Regions from separate parts of the Kitasatospora sp. NPDC051984 genome, predicted to be linked through region 1. Evidence: riboswitches for the same ligand, from Rfam matches in the RefSeq annotation. Region 1 holds a riboswitch; the other holds the start of a gene.
The links. A riboswitch is a leader RNA that binds a small molecule or an ion and turns the genes downstream of it on or off. The one in region 1 is predicted to bind cyclic di-AMP.
Positions count from the first base shown of each region.

Region 2: another riboswitch for cyclic di-AMP. It lies ahead of ACIHEI_RS09305 (NlpC/P60 family protein); the one in region 1 lies ahead of ACIHEI_RS27290 (transglycosylase family protein).

Region 1 covers NZ_JBIUCB010000017.1:12,344-15,884, forward strand. The annotation lists gene ACIHEI_RS27285 (hypothetical protein) at 1-1,310, opposite strand, end outside; cyclic di-AMP (ydaO/yuaA leader) riboswitch at 1,808-1,984, shown strand; gene ACIHEI_RS27290 (transglycosylase family protein) at 1,990-3,207, shown strand; gene ACIHEI_RS27295 (hypothetical protein) at 3,400-3,541, shown strand, end outside.
Region 2 covers NZ_JBIUCB010000004.1:8,726-12,266, reverse strand. The annotation lists gene ACIHEI_RS09310 (NlpC/P60 family protein) at 1-994, shown strand, start outside; cyclic di-AMP (ydaO/yuaA leader) riboswitch at 1,361-1,513, shown strand; gene ACIHEI_RS09305 (NlpC/P60 family protein) at 1,524-2,594, shown strand; gene ACIHEI_RS09300 (NlpC/P60 family protein) at 2,807-3,541, shown strand, end outside.

The sequences.
Region 1 (3,541 bases):
CCGGTCGCGCCCTGCACGCCGACGGCCACACAGTCCTTCGCCGAGGAGCCGGTACCCGCGCCGAGGCTGAAACCGGTCAGCCGGTAGCCGCGCGGATTCGGTTCGAACACCGTCCTGGAGGCGACGCACCCCTCGTACGCGATGTCGTCGGACGGGCCCTGCGGGGTGCGGGTGTCGATCGGGCCGTCCCACCAGTACGCGTCCTCCCAGGTGTTGTGGGAGATGCAGCCGCGGAACGTGATGCCGTGACTGTTGTGCGGCACGAACGCGTGGCTTCCGGCGTCGCGCACCACCACGCCCTCGACCACCGTGCCGCGCGAGGTGTCCAGCAGCATGTGGAAGTGCAACCCGTACCGCCCGAGCACCGGCTCACTCACGGGCTGCCCGTTCCAACTCTCCTTCCCCACCGCCCGCGGCCCGACCCGCCGCAGCACCGCATGCCGCACATCGGCCGGCCGGCTGGACGTCAGGTGGACGTGCGCCCGCCCCTGCTCGGTGCCCTCGACCCGCACGTTGCGCGTCAGGTTGAGCACCTCCGCCCCGAACACCGCCCCACCACCGAGACTCACCCGCGGGTGCGCGTGCTGCAACGACGCGGCCAGCGTGACGTTCGGGCCGTCCACCCGCTGAACCGTCACCAGGTCGTACGCATCGGAGAACCCCTCGGCATCGGGCGGCGCGGTCGGCGTGACGGCGAGCTCGTCACCCACCTGCCAACCCTCCGGCGCCACCGCCAGCTTCAGTACGGTGTCCCCCGCCTTCAGCTCGGTCGCGGCCCGCACCCACGCCGTCCGGGGCGCACCGTCCAGCCGCAGGTAGCCGCGGCCGGTGACCCACAGGCCGGTGTCGGTGTCGACGACGGCCATGCCGCCGCCCTGGAACCGCCGTTCGTCGATGCCGGGAAACCGCAAGGTATGGGTGTGCGCCGCATCGGGCGCGAGCGCCAGCACCCCGCGGACCTCGACGTTGCCCGCGCTCTCCAACGTCACCGACCGGTCCCCGGCGAACACCAGCGACCCACCCGTGTCGATCAGCAGCGACCCGACCTTGGCATCACCGTCCAGCACCACCTTGTCGGTGATCCGCACGGCACTCCCCGCCCCGGGCACCTTCCCGCCCCACCCCTCGGCATCCGACCACCGCCGCCCACCCTCGCCCACCGCCCCCGCCGCCGGCTCCGCCCCGGCCAGCGACTGCCGCAGCACCACTCCCCCACCGACCGCCGCCACCGTCCCGACCGCCAGCCAGGCCAACACCCGCCGCCGCCCCGACAACGGCCGCCGCTGCCGCGCGTTCTCCCACTGCTCCACGATGGCCGCCTCCCGAAACGCGCAGGGACTCCGAATCGTCGCGGGCAGCATAGATGGCTGTCACAACGGAAATCGGCGACTTCCGAAACAGCTAAGCATTCTGACGTAGCATCACCCATCAGTTCGACAGAAATGGGCGATGGCCGCAATTCCACGACCTGTCAGCAAAGGGTCTTCAGCGCCCGGGACAAGATGGACAGAACGCCCATAACCCCCCATCCGGTCGATCACAAACACTAACCAAGGTGAATATTTGCCCGACAGGCCACATAACCACCCAAAACGGGCACAAGATCGCCAATTTCCTGACGGAAGCCCAGGTTTGGCCGCTCGCCGTGGAGTTCGTCCGAAATTCCTTGATCGAATTTTCCGGACCCGGTGACGGCCGTCACAGGAATTTGCTAATCGTCCTTAAATCCGCTTAATCTCCTGCCCACGTTCGTGGACACACGGACCCAGCTCGCCCGGAACGCCGAATCCTGCCGCCGGGTGGGCCGGCTCATGCAATGACGCACCGCGGCAGGGGCGGGGGAACCAGGTAAGTCGCCCTGGGGCGGTCCTGACGGACCGGTCCGGGGCTTGGGGTGAAGCCGTGCGCGCCGAAAGGTGTGCGCGGCCGGGCAACTCCAGCCCGAATCCGACAGCTCACCTCGCAGGCGTGGGAGAGGAACGCTTCTTCATGCTGCCCATCAGCGCCAAGCGCGCCCGCCGTCTGATTGCCACCACTGGTGTTGTGGGCATCGGCCTCACGGTCCCCGGCCTGGCCGCGGGTACCGCCTCCGCCGCTTCGGTGGCCACCTGGGACAAGGTCGCGCAGTGCGAGTCCAGTGGCAACTGGTCGATCAACACCGGTAACGGTTTCTACGGCGGCCTGCAGTTCACCGCCTCCACCTGGGCCGCCTTCGGCGGTACCGCGTTCGCCCCGCGCGCCGACCTGGCCACCAAGGACCAGCAGATCGCCGTCGCCGAGAAGGTGCTGGCCTCCCAGGGCCCCGGTGCCTGGCCGGTGTGCTCGGTCCAGGCCGGTCTGACCAAGGGCGGCGCCGCCCCGCAGGTCGACACCTCCACGGGCTCCACCGCCGCCAAGCCGCAGGCCCAGGCCCAGGCCCCGGCCCAGCCGCAGGCGCCGAAGCAGGCCCAGCAGCCGGCCCCGCAGCAGCGCCAGGGCCAGGCCCAGAGCCGCCCGCAGGCTCAGCCGCAGGCCGACACCCAGGCCTCCGGCAGCTACACCGTCGTGGCGGGCGACTGGCTGTCCGCCATCGCCCAGCGTCAGAACGTCGAGGGCGGCTGGGAGAAGCTGTACGAGCTGAACCGCTCCGTCCTCACCGACGGCCCGGACATGATCTACCCCGGTCAGAAGCTGGCGCTCGGCAACGTCGCGGTCGCCCAGGCCCCGGCCAAGCAGTCGGCGCCGGCCAAGCAGTCCGCCCCGGCCAAGCCGAGCACCCCCGCGCCGGCCCAGCCGAGCACCCCCGCCAAGCCCGCCGCCGCCACCACGACCGCCACCACGACCGCCACCGCCGCCGTCAAGGCGACCGGCTCCAAGGCCGCGGCGATCGACTTCGCGCTGTCGAAGGTCGGCCAGCCGTACATCTACGGCGGCACCGGCAACGGCGGCTGGGACTGCTCGGGCCTGACCCAGGCCGCGTTCCGCCAGGCCGGCATCAGCCTGCCGCGCGTGGCCGCGGACCAGGCCGACTACTCGACCCGGGTCTCGCTGAACAGCCTGCAGCCGGGCGACCTGCTGTTCTGGTCGAACAACGGCTCCAACTCGGGCGTCTATCACGTGGCGATCTACATCGGCGACGGCAAGTACGTCGAGGCCGCCAACCCGAAGTCCGGCGTGAAGACCGAGACCATCGCCAACTGGGCGCCGGACTTCGCCGGTCGGGTCTGAACCGCCTGACACCACACGCACCGCGCACACCACGCGCACGCGCACGAGGTGACCGCACCGCGGACACCGCTGCCCTCGGGGACCCTGGTCGGCTCCGGGGGCAGCGGCCTATCCTCAGCCGAGACCGAAGGCCGAACGCCGAACGCCGAAGGCCGAACGCCGGAAGCGGTCCCAAGCCCCTGGAGCGGTGCGATGGCGAAGGTGACGATCACGCTGGACGCGGACCTCGCACTGGAGGCGATGATGCGCCTCGGAGTGAGCAGCCCGCAGGACGCGGTGGAGCTGCTGGTGCGCGACTACCTGTCCACCGGCCGTCGCACCCAGGCCCGCACCG
Region 2 (3,541 bases), on a different contig from region 1:
GGTGACCGTGCTCACCGCTGCCGCCGCGACCGCGGTCGCCCTGTCGGCCCAGGTGAGTGCGCACGCCGCGCCGGCCCAGCCGAACAAGGACGAGATCAAGGCGCAGGTCGACAAGCTCATGGAGGAGCAGGAGCAGGCGGCCGAGAAGTACAACGGCGCCAAGGAGAAGGCCGACCAGCTCCGCAAGCAGGCCGACCAGCTGCAGGACCAGCTGGCCCGCAGCCAGGACCAGCTGAACGAGCTGTCCTCCGGGCTCGCGGCGGTGGCCGGCGACCAGTACCGGCACGCGGGCGTCGACCCGTCGATGCAGCTGATGCTCTCCGCCGACCCGGACAAGTACCTGGACAAGGCGTCTTCCTTCGACCAGGCGGCCAGCACCCAGGCCGAGACCCTGAAGTCGCTGCAGGACCAGCAGCGCCGGCTGAACCAGCAGAAGCAGGAAGCGGCGGACGTCCTGAAGGAGCTGGACAACTCCACCCAGGCGCTCAACGACGCCAAGAACGAGGTCAGGACCAAGCTGGAGCAGGCGCAGAACCTGCTCAACCAGCTCTCCGCCTCCGACCGGCGGGCGATCACGCAAGGCGACGGCGCCGCCTCGCGCAGTGCCGACCGGGTCGACCCGGCCACCCTGCCGAAGGCCGCCGGCTACGCCGGGGTCGCGGTGCAGCGGGCGCTCGACAAGCGCGGTGCGCCGTACGTGTGGGGTGCGACCGGCCCGAGCACCTTCGACTGCTCCGGCCTGATGGTGTGGGCGTACGCGCAGGCCGGCGTCTCGCTGCCGCGCACCTCGCAGGCGCAGGGCAGCTACGGCGCCAGCGTGGGTACCGACTGGCACAACGCCCAGCCCGGTGACCTGGTGGTCTACTACGGCGACCGGCACCACGTCGGCATGTACATCGGCAACGGCATGGTGGTGCACGCGCCGCACACCGGTGACGTGGTGAAGACCATGAAGGTCGACGCGATGCCGATCTCGACCATCCGTCGGGTCTGACGGGCCGACAAACCGGACATACGCCCCTCGGGGCGACAATTGACACGCCGTGACACGCCCGGGCGGGTCGAGATCCTGCTGTGATCTCGAACACGTCCGGGCGTCGCGTTTCCCAGGCGAACGGCGGGAAATGCTACGCACTGTGCAACGAATCCCTTACGTTCGGTCAGTTTCGTAATCGAAATTGACTCAGATTCAGATTTTTTTCCGACAAGGATTTGAACGGATCACGGATCGGTTACTAGGGTCATAGTTCGACCACCGCAGAGTCGATCGCCCAAGGGGGGCGACGGCGGAGGTCGCCGCCGAGTCCGTGACGCAGCGGGTGGATCGTCAGAACGAGATCCGCCGACGGGGATACCCCTGAGGGGGTTGCTGTCGAACGGAGCCGGGGAACCACGTTCCCCCGGGGTGAATCGGCGCCAGGTCGGCCGCGAGAGCGGCCGGTGAGGCGCTGTAGGGCGTCTCTTCCGGCCCGAACCCGTCAGCTCACCCGGTAGGCGGTGTGAGGAAGAAGGAGTCCGCCTTCGTGGCGTCCCATCGCCGTCCCAAGCCCGTCGGCCGTGCCCGGGTCTCGATTCTCACTGCCGCTGCCGCCACCGCCGTCGCGCTGTCCGCCCAGACCGGCGCGCACGCCGATCCGGCGCCCACCAAGGACCAGGTCAAGGCGCAGGTCGACCAGCTCAACGAGCAGGCCGAGGTGAAGACCGAGGCGCTCAACGCCTCCGTCGAGAAGCAGCAGAACCTGCAGAAGCAGGTCACCCAACTGCAGGACCAGCTGGCCCGCCAGCAGGAGCAGGTGACCACCGTCCAGGACAGCCTGGCGACGATCGCCGCCGAGCAGTACCGCAACGGCGGCATGCCGCAGACCATGCAGCTGATGCTCTCCAGCAACCCGGACAGCTTCCTCGGGCAGGCCGGAACGCTGAACACGGTCGGCGCCACCCAGGCCGACCTGCTCAAGAGCTTCAAGGCCGAGCAGGCCAAGCTCGACGGGCAGCGCGAGGAGGCCGCGCAGAAGCTCGCCGAACTGGACACCACCACGAAGGCCCTCAAGGCCGACAAGGAAGACGTCCAGTCCAAGCTGGCCAAGGCGCAGGAGCTGCTCAACACGCTCACCCAGAAGGAGCGCGACGATCTCGCGGCGGCCGAGGCCAAGGCCGCGAACGACTCCCGCACCCAGGCCGAGCGCGCCTCCCGCGACAACACCCGCACCGACCTCGGCGCCCCGCCGGCCCAGGCCCCGGCCGGCTACGCGGGTGCCGCGATGAACGCCGCGCTGTCCAAGCTGGGCAGCTGGTACTCCTACGGCGCGGCCGGCCCGAGCACCTTCGACTGCTCCGGTCTGATGCAGTGGGCGTACGCCCAGGCGGGTGTCTCCATCCCGCGCACCTCGCAGGCCCAGGCGGGCGCCGGCACCAGCCTCGGCACCAACATCGCCAACGCCCGTCCGGGTGACCTGATCATCTACTACGGCGACCAGCACCACGTCGGCATGTACGTCGGAAACGGGCAGATCGTGCACGCCCCGCACACCGGCGCGCAGGTCCGCTACGAGTCGGCGACCGTCATGCCGATCACCAAGATCGTCCGGATCTGACGGCCGCTCGGAGCCTTCGGCCCGGCACCCCGCACAGGGGGTGCCGGGCCGCTCTCGTTCCGGTGTCCGATTCGCGGTCGAATATTCGAAGTTGTCAGGGTTTGGACTGGATCCGTCCGACTCGCTAACCTCTGCCCCGGCCCCCCGTGCGGACGGCCGTCCGATCCGCGGGCGGCGGCGGAGGCCGGAGCTCAGGAACGGAGTCGTCGCACGTGCCAGTGCACCGTCGCCCCCCACTGCCCGGTGTCCAACGCCTCGCCCGAGCCCTGGCGCTCACCGCCGCCGCGACGGGCGTGATCCATCTCGGCGTCGCCCCGGCCGCCGCCACTCCGGCCGACCCGCCGGACCGCGCCGACGTCAAGGCGCAGGTCGACCAGCTGTACGACGAGGCCGAGCAGGCCTCCGAGAAGTACAACGCCGCCCAGGAACAGCAGAAACGGCTGCAGCGCGAGGCCGGCATCCTGCTGACCCAGGTCGCCGCCGGGCAGGACGACCTCAACCGGCTGCGCGCCGACCTCGGGGCGGTGGTCGCCGCCCAGTACCGCGCCCAGGGCCTCGACCCCACGCTGCGGCTGATGCTCGACAACGACCCGGCGTCCTACCTGGCCGGCGCCCGCTCGCTCGGCCAGGCCACCGCCCGGCAGAACGAGACCCTGCGCGACCTGCGCGAACGACAACGCCGGCTGGACCAGCGCCGTCAGGAGACCGCGGCCAAACTCGACGAACTGGAACAGGCCCGGCACCGCCTGGCCGCCGCCAAGGACGAAGTCCGCACCCGCCTCGCCCGGGCCCGGCAGCTGCTCGGCGACCTCACCGCCGCCGAGCGCGACCGGCTCGCCTACGACGACGACGCCCGGGCCGCCCGCGGCGCCGACCGCTTCGACCTCGGCAACGAGCCTCCCGCGTCCGACCGCGCCGCCGCCGCGCTGAACGCGGCCGTCTCGAAG